Regions from separate parts of the Nonomuraea sp. NPDC052116 genome, predicted to be linked through region 2. Evidence: riboswitches for the same ligand, from Rfam matches in the RefSeq annotation. Region 2 holds a riboswitch; the other holds the start of a gene.
The links. Region 2 has a riboswitch for glycine ahead of gcvP (aminomethyl-transferring glycine dehydrogenase). Riboswitches for the same ligand answer to the same signal wherever they lie in the genome.
Positions count from the first base shown of each region.

Region 1: another riboswitch for glycine. It lies ahead of gcvT (glycine cleavage system aminomethyltransferase GcvT); the one in region 2 lies ahead of gcvP (aminomethyl-transferring glycine dehydrogenase).

Region 1 is NZ_JBFAWA010000015.1:226,388-232,426, forward strand. It holds gene AB0L65_RS28360 (glutamine synthetase family protein) at 1-136, shown strand, start outside; gene AB0L65_RS28365 (aldehyde dehydrogenase family protein) at 146-1,489, shown strand; gene AB0L65_RS28370 (3-oxoacyl-ACP reductase) at 1,492-2,256, shown strand; gene AB0L65_RS28375 (gamma-glutamyl-gamma-aminobutyrate hydrolase family protein) at 2,286-2,999, shown strand; gene AB0L65_RS28380 (hypothetical protein) at 2,983-3,813, opposite strand; glycine riboswitch at 3,908-4,005, shown strand; glycine riboswitch at 4,036-4,135, shown strand; gene gcvT (glycine cleavage system aminomethyltransferase GcvT) at 4,170-5,255, shown strand; gene gcvH (glycine cleavage system protein GcvH) at 5,252-5,641, shown strand; gene AB0L65_RS28395 (L-serine ammonia-lyase) at 5,801-6,039, shown strand, end outside.
Region 2 is NZ_JBFAWA010000003.1:365,832-371,870, reverse strand. It holds gene AB0L65_RS07315 (mannose-1-phosphate guanyltransferase) at 1-1,277, shown strand, start outside; gene AB0L65_RS07310 (FHA domain-containing protein) at 1,549-2,061, shown strand; gene AB0L65_RS07305 (MerR family transcriptional regulator) at 2,135-2,761, shown strand; gene AB0L65_RS07300 (bifunctional nuclease family protein) at 2,894-3,364, shown strand; gene AB0L65_RS07295 (MerR family transcriptional regulator) at 3,512-4,132, shown strand; glycine riboswitch at 4,251-4,350, shown strand; gene gcvP (aminomethyl-transferring glycine dehydrogenase) at 4,520-6,039, shown strand, end outside.

The DNA of each region.
Region 1 (6,039 bases), on a different contig from region 2:
GGGGTCGAAGCTGGCCCGCGAGACGTTCGGCGAGGACGTGGTCGAGCACTACGCGAACAACGCGCGCGTGGAGCTGGCCGCGTTCGACGCGGCGGTGACGGATTGGGAGCTGTTCCGTGGTTTCGAGCGGATGTGAAAGAAGCACATGAAGATCGTTAATCCGGCGACGGAGGCCGTCCTCGCCGACGTCGAGCTGGCCGACGCCGCCGAGGTGGACCGGGCGGTGGAGCGTGCCAGGGCCGCGTACGCGACCTGGCGCGAGGTGTCGCCCGGGGACCGGGCGCGGCTGCTGCGCAGGTTCGCCGGCCTGGTGGACGAGCACGGCGAGGAGCTGGCGCGGCTGGAGCTGGCCAACTCCGGGCACCCGATCGGGAACGCCCGGTGGGAGGCCGGCAACGTCCGCGACGTGCTGCACTTCTACGCCGGCGCCCCCGAGCGCAACCACGGCAAGCAGATCCCGGTGCCGGGCGGCGTGGACATCACGTTCCAGGAGCCGCTGGGCGTGGTCGGCGTCATCGTGCCGTGGAACTTCCCCATGGTGATCATGACCTGGGGTGTGGCCCCGGCGCTCGCGGCCGGCAACACGGTGATCGTCAAGCCGGCCGAATGGACCCCGCTGACCGCGCTGAGGCTGGCGGAGCTGGCCCTCGCCGCGGGCCTCCCCGAGGGGGTGCTCCAGGTGCTGCCTGGGGCAGGGGAGGTCGCGGGGGCCCGGCTCGTCGAGCATCCCGGCGTGGCGAAGATCGTGTTCACCGGCTCGACCGAGGTGGGCAAGGAGATCGCCGCCAAGGCGGCCCGGCAGGTCAAGCGGGTCACGCTGGAGCTGGGCGGCAAGTCCGCCAACATCGTCTTCGCCGACGCGGACCTCGACAGGGCCGCGAGGACGGCGCCGTACGCGGTCTTCGACAACTCGGGACAGGACTGCTGCGCCCGCTCCCGCCTCCTCGTCCAGGCCGAGGTGTACGACGAGTTCATGGAGCGCCTGACGGCGGCCGTGCGGGGCGTCACGGTCGGCGACCCGCTCGACGAGGGCACCGAGATGGGCCCGCTGATCAGCGCCGAACACCTCGACCGGGTCCGCGGCTTCGTCCAGGGCACCCCCTACCTGCAAGGATCCTGCCCCGAGGGCAAGGGCTTCTGGTTCCCGCCGACCGTGCTGACGCCGGAGCTCACCGACCCGGCCTTCACCGAGGAGATCTTCGGTCCTGTCATGTCCGTGGTGCGCTTCGAGGACGAGGCGGAGGCCGTACGCATCGCGAACGACACCCCGTACGGCCTGAGCGGCTCCATCTGGACCCGCGACGTCGGGCGGGCGCTACGCGTGGCCAGGGCCGTCGAGTCGGGCGCGCTCTCGGTCAACTCGCACTCGTCGGTCCGCTACTGGACCCCCTTCGGCGGCTTCAAGCAGTCCGGTCTCGGCAGGGAGCTCGGCCCTGACGCCCTGGCGGCGTTCACCGAGACCAAGAACGTCTTCATCTCCTGGGAGTGAAAGTGCAGCGTTTGCAGGATCGGGTGGCCGTCATCACCGGCGCGGGCAGCGGCATCGGGCTGGCCACGGCACGCAGGCTCGCCGAGGAGGGCGCCAAGGTCGTCTGCGTGGACGTCGACGAGGAGGCCGGCGTCAAGGCCGCGAACGAGGTCGGCGGCCTCTTCGTCAAGGCCGACGTCACCGACGAGGACGACGTCGTCAGGATGTTCCGGACCGCCTTCGACACCTACGGCAGCGTGGACATCGCCTTCAACAACGCCGGCATCTCGCCGCCCGACGACGACTCGATCCTGGAGACCGGCATCGACGCCTGGCGCCGGGTCCAGGAGGTGAACCTGACCAGCGTCTACCTCTGCTGCAAGCACGCCATCCCGTACATGCGGCGGCAGGGCAAGGGCTCGATCATCAACACCGCGTCGTTCGTGGCCGTCATGGGGTCGGCGACCTCGCAGATCTCGTACACGGCGTCCAAGGGCGGCGTGCTGGCGATGTCGCGCGAGCTGGGCGTGCAGTTCGCCCGGGAGGGCATCAGGGTGAACGCGCTGTGCCCCGGGCCGGTGAACACGCCGCTGCTGCAGGAGCTGTTCGCCAAGGACCCGGAGCGGGCGCAGCGGCGGCTGGTGCACATCCCCGTCGGGCGCTTCGCCGAGGCCTCGGAGATCGCGGCGGCGGTGGCGTTCCTGGCCAGCGACGACGCGTCGTTCATCACGGGTAGTGAGTTCCTGGTGGACGGGGGCATCTCCGGCGCCTACGTCACGCCGCTGTAGCTCTGTTCTGGTTTCTCGGGGGTCATATCGTGCAGCGTCCCGTCATCGGCATCACGTCGTACGTGGAGCCGGCGAAGTTCACGGTCTGGGACATGACCGTGGCGCTCCTGCCGTACATGTACGTGGAGCAGGTCGTACGCGCCGGCGGGCAGCCGATCGTGCTGCCGCCGGCCGGCGAGCCCGCGCAGGTCGTCGGCCGCCTGGACGGCCTGATCCTGGCCGGTGGCGGGGACGTCGATCCGGCCCGGTACGGGCAGGAACCTGGGGATCAAACCGGCTATATCCGCAAATTTCGGGATGAGGCGGAGTTTGGGCTGATCGCGGCGGCCCTCGACGCCGGCCTGCCGTACCTCGGCATCTGCCGCGGCCTCCAGGTGCTCAACGTCGCCCTCGGCGGCACCCTCCACCAGCACCTCCCCGACGTCGTGGGGCACACCGGCCACTCCCCCGCTCCCGGCCGGTTCGGCCCGCTGCCCGTCACGCCCGTCCCCGGCAGCCGCCTGGCCAAGGCGCTGGGCACGGAGCCCGTGACCGTCCCCCACTACCACCACCAGGCCATCGACCGGCTCGCGGACGGCCTCACGGTCACCGCCACCGCCGGTGACGGCACGATCGAGGCGGTCGAGCTGGACTCGGCCCCCTTCGCCGTGGCCGTGCAGTGGCACCCCGAGGCGGCCGAGGACGGCGCCCTCTTCGAGGCGCTCGTGGCGGCCTGCCGCCCCGTTTTCACCCCACCTGTTTGAGCACGCCGTTCAGCACCACGGCTCCGGCGCCGTGCTTGGCGTCGAGATCCCGGCGCTGCTCGTCGGTGGCCACCCAGACCTGCGCCTCCACCTGGTTGCGCAGCACGCTGGAGGACGCCGAGACGAGACGGTCGCCCAACTCGGCCTCGACCTCCTGCTGGATCGCCTGCAACTCGCTCTCGCTGCGTGCCGCGCCGCTGACGCACAGCGCGCCGCCCCACACCTCGCGGACCCACGCCTCACGGCCGGACAGGTCGCCGGTGAACTTCAGGTTGAGCACCAGCCGCAGCGGGTCGTTGGCCTCCGGCGACTCCGCGGGGAGCCCGTCCATGTAGCTCTGGTCGAGCCAGGCGCCCGCGAACTCCTCGACCGTTCCGGCCCGTGCCATCGCCTTGTCCAGCGCCTGCTGGGTGGCCTTGGCGGGATCGACGGGCCGCCAGCCGCCCTCCGGCGCCGGGCACGGGCTCGTGAAGTCCTCCTTGCGAGCGGGGGCCGCCTTCTGGGGCGCGCCCGGCGGCTCGGTGAGCGTCAGCCTGGTGCCGTCCCAGGTGCCCACGACGTGGTATTCGCCCCACTTCACGCCGCCCTGCGACTCGTGATCCACCTTGCTCCAGTCCCAGCCGACGACGTCAAGACCGCTGCACTGCGGCGGCAACGACGTCATGACCGTCAGGCACAGCTGCGGCCCGTGCCCGCCGCCTTCGAGCACCGTCCCACCGGCCTCGTAACGGGGCGGGGGCGCGGCCTCCGACGCGCTGCAGCCCGCGAGGGCCAGGGTGGCCAGCAGGCCGAAAGTCGCCGTTCGCCGATTCATATCCTTTCGACGTCACCACCCCCCGGAGTGGTTCATGAGCAATCAGAACGCGACAACAACCCCATCGCGGCACTAGGCTGACGGGCATCACCGGCGAAACCGTGCGGGAGAGCGCCCTGGCAGCCGGTCAGGGTCCCTGAAGGAGCAAGCCCTCCCCGCAAACCTCTCAAGGCAAAGGACCGCGCGGACGCCGGACGGGAGATCTGCCACGTTTCCCGTCCGGAGGTGACCTCTGGAAAGCAGGCCCGCGGGGCCTCGCCGAAGGTGAAAGTCCGGCAAAACTCGGGCGAAGCTCTCAGGCATCGATGACAGAGGGGGAGGATGCTGGCATCCAATCCTGTCCAGAGGTGCGACAAATGTCCCGACCAACACCGCTACGAGACGTTCACGAGAGCCTCGGCGCCACGCTCACCGACTTCGCCGGGTGGCTCATGCCGCTCCGGTACGGGAGCGAGTCCGCAGAGCACAACGCCGTTCGCCAGGCGGCCGGGCTGTTCGACCTCTCCCACATGGGCGAGATCTTCCTGACCGGGCCGCAGGCCGGGCAGGCGCTCGACTACGCGCTGGTCGGCCACCTGTCGGCGCTGGCGACCGGGCGGGCCAGATACACGATGATCGTCAACGAGCGGGGCGGGGTGCTCGACGATCTCATCGTCTACCGGCTCGACGACGACGAGTTCATGGTCGTGGCAAACGCCTCGAACTACGAAAAAGTGGCAAAAGAGCTGATTGAGCGGTCGAAGGCGTACGACGTGCTGGTCGAGGACCGGTCGGACCAGTACGCGCTGATCGCCGTACAGGGGCCTCGGTCCCAGGAGATCCTCGCCACGCTCACCGACGCCGACCTCGACGGGCTCAAGTACTACGCGGGCCTGCCCGACCTGGTCGACGGGCGGCAGGCGCTGATCGCCCGCACCGGCTACACCGGCGAGGACGGGTTCGAGCTGTTCGTCGCCAACCAGGACGCGGTGCCGCTCTGGCACGCGCTCATGGCGGCGGGCGAGCCGCACGGCCTCAAGCCCGCCGGCCTGTCCAGCCGCGACACCCTCAGGCTCGAGGCCGGCATGCCGCTCTACGGCAACGAACTGGGCGTCGAGCTGACCCCGTTCGACGCGGGGCTGGGCAGAGTGGTGAAATTCGACAAGCCGGGCGACTTCGTCGGCCGGTCGGCGCTCGAGGCGGTCAAGGACGACCCGCCCCGGCGCCGGCTCGTCGGCCTGGTCGCGCGGGGACGCCGGGTGCCGCGCCACGGCTACCCGGTCACCAAAGACGGCGCCGTCGTCGGCGAGGTCACCAGCGGTGCGCCCTCCCAGAGCCTGGGCAGGCCCATCGCGATGGCCTACGTGGACACCGAGGCCGAGTCAGGCCTGGCCGTGGACATCCGGGGCAGCCATGAACCTATGGACCTGGTAGAGCTGCCCTTCTACAGGAGGAACAAGTGAGCAACATCCCTGACGACCTGGGCTACACCAAGGAGCACGAGTGGGTGGCCGGCCTCGACGACGGCCTCACCGTGACCATCGGCGTCACGGCCTTCGCCGCCGAATCTCTTGGTGACGTCGTCTTTGTGCAGCTCCCCGACGTCGGCTCGAGCGTCGAGCCGGGCGAATCCGTCGGCGAGGTGGAGTCGACCAAGTCGGTGAACGAGATCTACACCCCCGTCGGGGGTGAGATCGTCGAGGTGAACCAGGCCGTGGTCGACGACCCGAGCCTGGTCAACAGTGACCCGTATGGCGACGGCTGGATGTTCCGGGTGCGCGTCGAGGGCGACGCCGAGGACGTGCTCTCCGCCGAGGAGTACAAGGCACTCACCTCAGGCGATTCCTGACCTTTTTCGCCGGGGCCCTGCGACGGGCCCCGGCACTGCGCTCATGAGAGGCGCCATCAGTGACTCCTCCGCTCCCTCAAAGGAGCGGCTTCTCGCTTCCCTCAGCTGAGGTAGGCGACGGACAAGCCCTGCCCGTTTCGACCGAGAAAATATCAGGCAATGGCGATCAGCGTCTTCGACCTTTTCAAAATCGGCATCGGCCCGTCGAGCTCCCACACGGGAGGCCCGATGGCGGCCGCGCACAAGTTCGCCCGCGGGCTGCACGACGACGGGCTGCTCTCCCGGGTCACGCGGGTCGAGGCCATCCTGTACGGCTCGCTCGGCCTGACCGGCAAGGGCCACGGCAGCGACAAGGCGGTCCTGCTCGGCCTGTCCGGCGAGAAGCCCGAGCTCGTCGA
Region 2 (6,039 bases):
ACGCCACCACCCTCAAGAAGGGCGAGTACGTCGTCACCTCCCGCGACTGCTCCCTGGCCGCCAGGGCGCTCAAGCGGGCCGTCATCGGCGCGCTCACCGCGGGCGCGATCAACGTCCTGGACCTGGAGGCCGCCCCGCTGCCGGTCACGCGCTTCCACACGGCCCGCGAGTCGGCCGCGGGCGGCATCACCCTGCGCACCACGCCGGGCGACCCGCAGAGCGTGGACATCGTGATCATGGACGGTCGCGGCGCCGACCTGCCCCCGGCCGCGCAGCGCAAGCTGGAGCGGGTCTTCTCCCGGCAGGAGTTCCGGCGCGCGTTCCCGGGAGAGATCGCCGAGCTCACGTATCCGGCCAGGGCCGTCGAGGACTACACCCACGAGCTCCTGCGCCACGTGGACGTGGGCGACGTCAGGGACATGAAGGTCGTCGTGGACTGCGCGGGGGGCACCTCCTCGCTGGTGCTGCCCACGCTGCTCGGCCGCGTCGGGGTCGAGGTGCTCACCGTCAACGCCCGCCTCGACGACGTCTCGCCCACCGAGACGCTCGCCGAGCGCCGCCGCGACCTGCAGCGCCTGTCGGAGCTGGTCAGCTCGTCGCGGGCGGCTTTCGGGGTCCGCTTCGACCCGGTCGGCGAGCGCATCGCCCTCGTGGACGAGATGGGCCAGCTCATCAACGACGAACGCTCCCTGCTCGTCGTGCTCGACCTCGTCGCCGCCGAGCGCAGGGGCGGCCAGGTGGCCCTGCCGGTCACCACGACCAGGGTCGCCGAGCAGGTCTGCCGCTTCCACGGCGTACAGGTGCAGTGGACCTCCACCGCGCTCGACGCCCTCACCTCGGCCGCCGCCGGCCCCGACATGATCTTCGCGGCGGACGGGCGCGGCGGCTTCGTGGTGCCGGAGTTCAGCCCGGCCATCGACGGGCTGGCCTCGTTCATGCGCCTGCTCGGGCTGGTGGCCCGCACCCGCCTGTCGCTCAGTCAGATCGACGCCAGGATCCCCGAGGTCAAGATGCTCAAGCGCACGATCCCCACGCCGTGGGCGGCCAAGGGGGCCGTCATGCGCTCGGTCATCGAGGCGGCGGAGGCCGAGCACGAGGGCCGGCGCATCGACACCACCGACGGCGTGCGGGTGGCCCACGACGACGGGAGCTGGGTGCTCGTGCTGCCGGCGGCCACCGAGCCCGTGACCGATCTGTGGGCCGAGGCGGGCGACATGGACAGCGCCCAGGCCCTGCTCGAACGGTGGGCCCGCATCGTGGAGCAGGCCGCCATGTGAACAATCGTCGCGGAGGGTGAGGAAAAAAGCCATTAGGGTTGACGTGCCCAGACAGTGCCGCAAGATCGTAATGTAGAAACGCGCGGCGGCATGGACCACGGGGCGGAAGCGGCGGTAACTTTGTCTGCGTCCAAACCACAGTCCAGTGCCCCGCCTTGACCTTTGCCGCTGATCAGCGTATCTTGCGGCATTCGCAAACTTGAAAAAGCGAAGCGAGGCGCGTCTTTGAGCACCGTCGCCGCGTCTTCGCGGTAGGAGGCCGAGCCGATCGATGCCGAGCGTCTACTGCACGCAGTGCGGGCACGCCAACCCCGAGGATGCCCGTTTCTGTTCCCGCTGTGGGTCACCGCTGACCAGACCCGAGGTCTCCGGGGACACCACGTCGACGATCTCCATCGCGGGAATCGAGGCATACGAGGCTGAGGCAGGCGACATGCTCCTGGCGGAGCGGGCTCTGGTCGAGCAGCTGCCGCCCGGCACGGCGCTGCTCACGGTGACCAGGGGCCCCAACCAGGGGAGCCGTTTCCGGCTGGACAAGAACCTCACCACGACCGGGCGCCACCCGGAGAGCGACATCTTCCTCGACGACATCACGGTCTCCCGCCGCCACGTCGAGTTCTACCGCCACCCCGGCGGTCAGTTCTCCGTACGCGACGTGGGCAGCCTCAACGGCACCTACGTCAACAGGGAACGCATCGAGGAGGTTCCCCTGCACTCCGGAGACGAGGTGCAGATCGGCAAGTTCCGCCTCGTCTTCCTGATGCGGACCCACGCCGGCGCATGATCGAGCCGAGCGAGCGACTCGTGGACGCGCCGTCCCGGGAGGTCACATGACCTCCCAGGCGGCACGCTCTCACATGAGCATCGGGGAGGTGCTCGCGCTCCTGCAGGGCGAGTTCCCCGATGTGACGATCTCCAAGATCCGCTTCCTGGAGGGTGAGGGGCTGATCGAGCCGGAGCGCAGCCCGTCCGGCTACCGCAAGTTCACTCACCTGCACGTGGAGCAGCTGCGCTTCATCCTGCGCGAGCAGCGCGACCATTACCTGCCGCTGCGGGTGATCAAGGACAGGATGGCCGAGAGCTTCGGCCGCCCGCGCGCCGTCCAGGAGAAGACGGAGGTCCGGCTCAGCCGGGCCGAGCTGCTCGAGGCGGCGGAGATCGACGACGAGACGCTCACCGAGCTCGAGGACTACGGCCTGCTCGCCCCGGTGGCCAGGCGCTACGACGAAGAGGCGCTCAACGTGGCCCGCAGCATCGGCGCGCTGGCCCGCTTCGGCCTGCGCGCCCGCCACCTGCGGGCGGTCAAGGCCGCGGCCGAGCGCGAGTGCGGGCTCGTCGAGCAGGCGGTCGCGCCCATACTCAAACGGCGGGCCCCCGGCGCCATCGGGGAGGCCGACGAGGTCGCCAGGGAGCTTTCCACACTCCTGCTCGACCTGCACGCATCCCTTGTGCGGTCGGGGATCCGGTCCGTGCTGGGGCGTTGAGACCCTGGCGAGCTGGGAGGCGGAGGCGCATTCCATGCCCGCCGGGTGTTACGTTGAATTGCAGTAGCCAGTCAGCAGTAGCGACCCGCAAATAGCTGTGCCGGGTGACCGGTCAGGAATACGGAGCAGCCCGTGTTGCAGATGGAGGTCGTGGGCGTTCGAGTTGAAATGCCCACAAATCAGCCGATCGTCTTGCTCAAGGAGGCACACGGGGAGCGGTTCCTTCCTATATGGATTGGCATGACCGAGGCGACGGCCATCGCGCTGGCCCAAGCGGAGGAGCCACCGCCGCGTCCGCTCACCCACGACCTCTTCCGAGACGTGCTGAGCGCTCTGGGCGTCGGCCTGCGAGCGGTCAACATCGTCGCCTTGCGCGACGGCATCTTCTTCGCCGACCTGGTCTTCTCCAACGGCGTGGAGGTGAGCGCGCGGCCGTCCGACTCGATCGCGCTCGCCCTGCGCACCGGAGCGCGCATCTTCGCCAGCGAGGAGGTCGTCCAGGAGGCCGGGGTGATCATCCCGGACGACCAGGAAGACGAGGTGGAGAAGTTCAGAGAGTTCCTTGACACGATCACTCCCGAAGACTTCGGCAGGGCGGGGTAGGTATTTCGGTGCATTTACGCTTCACGACGCGCCGAGCCGGATCGTTGACTGAGCATGGTCACGGTCCTACGGTGCAAGTGAAACCCGTGGTCGCCCTTTACGAACCCCCAGATCAGGCCGCGGGATGAGAGAAAGCCGGAGGTCCGCGTGGCGGTCAGCAGCGGCGAGGGAAAGACGGCCGGCCAGGAAGATCCGGTTCGGCGCGAGAGCGCGCGGCAGCGTGCCGGAGAGCAGGGCCTGCTCTTCGACGAACAGCCGGCGTCGCTGCCGGCGGACATCGGATACCGCGGGCCGACGGCCTGCGCGGCGGCCGGCATCACCTACAGGCAGCTCGACTACTGGGCGCGCACGGGCCTCGTGGAGCCCACGATAAGAGCCGCGCAGGGCTCGGGCTCCCAGCGGCTCTACAGCTTCCGGGACATCCTGGTGCTCAAGGTCGTCAAGCGGCTCCTCGACACCGGGGTGTCGCTGCAGCAGATCCGTACGGCCGTCCAGCATCTGCGTGACCGCGGGGTCGCCGACCTCGCGCAGATCACGCTCATGAGCGACGGCGTCAGCGTCTACGAGTGCACCTCGGCCGACGAGGTGATAGACCTGCTCCAAGGCGGTCAGGGCGTGTTCGGCATCGCGCTCGGCCGGGTCTGGCGAGAGGTCGAGGGCTCCCTCGCGGAGCTGCCGGGGGAACGAGCGGCGGTCGAGGACAGCGTCCCGGCCGACCACCCCGCTGACGAGCTCGCCCGCCGTCGCCGCGCGCGGCGCCTCAGCTAGCACACCCCCTTCTGCCGTGGGCCGCCGGACGCGGCCCACCGGGCAATCCGCACATAACGCATCGACGGGGAAATTCATGCGTAACGCGGAGGGTTGTAATCTAGGACAGCAAGGCTGATGACCCCGTGCGGGAGAGTCCCTGGGACCCGCGGGTCTCAGGGCGCCGAAGGAGCAACCCTCCCCGGAATCTCTCAGGCACCCTGTACCGCTCGGGTGAGGCAACTCTGGAAAGCAGGCGCACCCGCCAGGCGCGCCTCACCGACGGTGCAAGCCCCATTCCCGGGGTGAAGCTCTCAGGTCGCGGCGTCGCCGCGCTGACAGAGGGGGAGATCCGGCACTCGCCCGCGCCACGGCGCCGGTCTCCATAGCCTCGGGAGGCACTGTTCCATGACCGACCTGTCAGCTCCGCCGTTCTCGTCCAGGCACATCGGCCCATCCGCGGCCGAGCAGCAGCGCATGCTCGAGGCCGTGGGCTTCGAGTCCGTGGCGGATCTGGTGGCCGTGGCCGTCCCCGAGGCCATCAGGGCCAAGGACCGGCTCCAGCTGCCCGCCGCCGTCGGCGAGGCCGAGGCCATCGCCGAGCTGCGCGCCCTCGCGGGGCGCAACCGCGTGCTCACCTCCATGATCGGCCTGGGCTACCACGACACGATCACCCCCGCCGTCATCCGGCGCAACCTGCTGGAGAACCCGGGCTGGTACACCGCCTACACCCCGTACCAGCCGGAGATCTCGCAGGGCCGCCTCGAGGCGCTGCTGAACTTCCAGACCGTCGTCTCCGACCTCACGGGCCTGCCCGTCGCGGGCGCCTCCCTCCTCGACGAGGCCACGGCCGCCGCCGAGGCGATGACCCTGGCCCGCCGCGCGGGCAAGTCCAAGAGCAGCGTGTTCGTGGTGGACGCCGACGCGCTGCCGCAGACCAAGGCCGTGCTCGCCACCAGGGCCGAGCCCCTGGGCATCACGCTGGTGGAGCACTCCCTCGAAGGCGGGCTGCCCGAGTGCTTCGGCGTGCTCGTCCAGTACCCGGGCGCGTCCGGGCGGCTGCGTGACTTCCGCGCCGTGGCCGCCGCCGCGCACGAGGCGGGCGCGCTCGTCGTGGCCGCCGCCGACCTGCTGGCCCTCACCCTCGTGGCCGCGCCCGGCGAGCTGGGCGCCGACATCGCGATCGGGTCCTCGCAGCGGTTCGGGGTGCCGTTCGGGTTCGGCGGGCCGCACGCGGCCTACATGTCCGTACGCGAGGGCCTGCAGCGCCAGCTCCCCGGCCGCCTGGTGGGTGTGTCGGTGGACGCCGACGGCGACCCCGCGTACCGGCTGGCCCTGCAGACCCGCGAGCAGCACATCCGCCGCGAGAAGGCCACCAGCAACATCTGCACCGCGCAGGTCCTGCTCGCCGTCATCGCGAGCATGTACGCCGTCTACCACGGCCCCGAGGGGCTGCGCCGGATCGCCCACCGGGCGCACCGGCACGCCGTGGCCCTGGCCGAAGGGCTGCGCCAGGCGGGCCTGGAGGTCGTGCACCGCGAGTTCTTCGACACCGTGCTCGTACGCGTGCCCGGCCGGGCCGCCGAGGTGGTCGCCGCCGCCGTCGAGCAGGGCGTGAACCTCTGGCGGGTCGACGACGACCACGTGTCGATCTCCTGCGACGAGAAGACCGGCGCCGCCGAGGTCGCCAAGGTGTGGGCCGCCTTCGGCGTCGAGCAGGCCGACGTGGCCCTGGACGCGGACGCGCTGCCCGCCTCGCTGGCGCGCGAGTCCGGCTACCTCACCCACCCGGTCTTCCACAGCCACCGCTCCGAGACCGCCATGCTGCGCTACCTGCGCAAGCTGCAGGACAAGGACATCGCGCTCGACCGCTCCATGATCCCGCTCGGCTCCTGCACGATGAAGCTGAACGCGACCACCGAGATGGA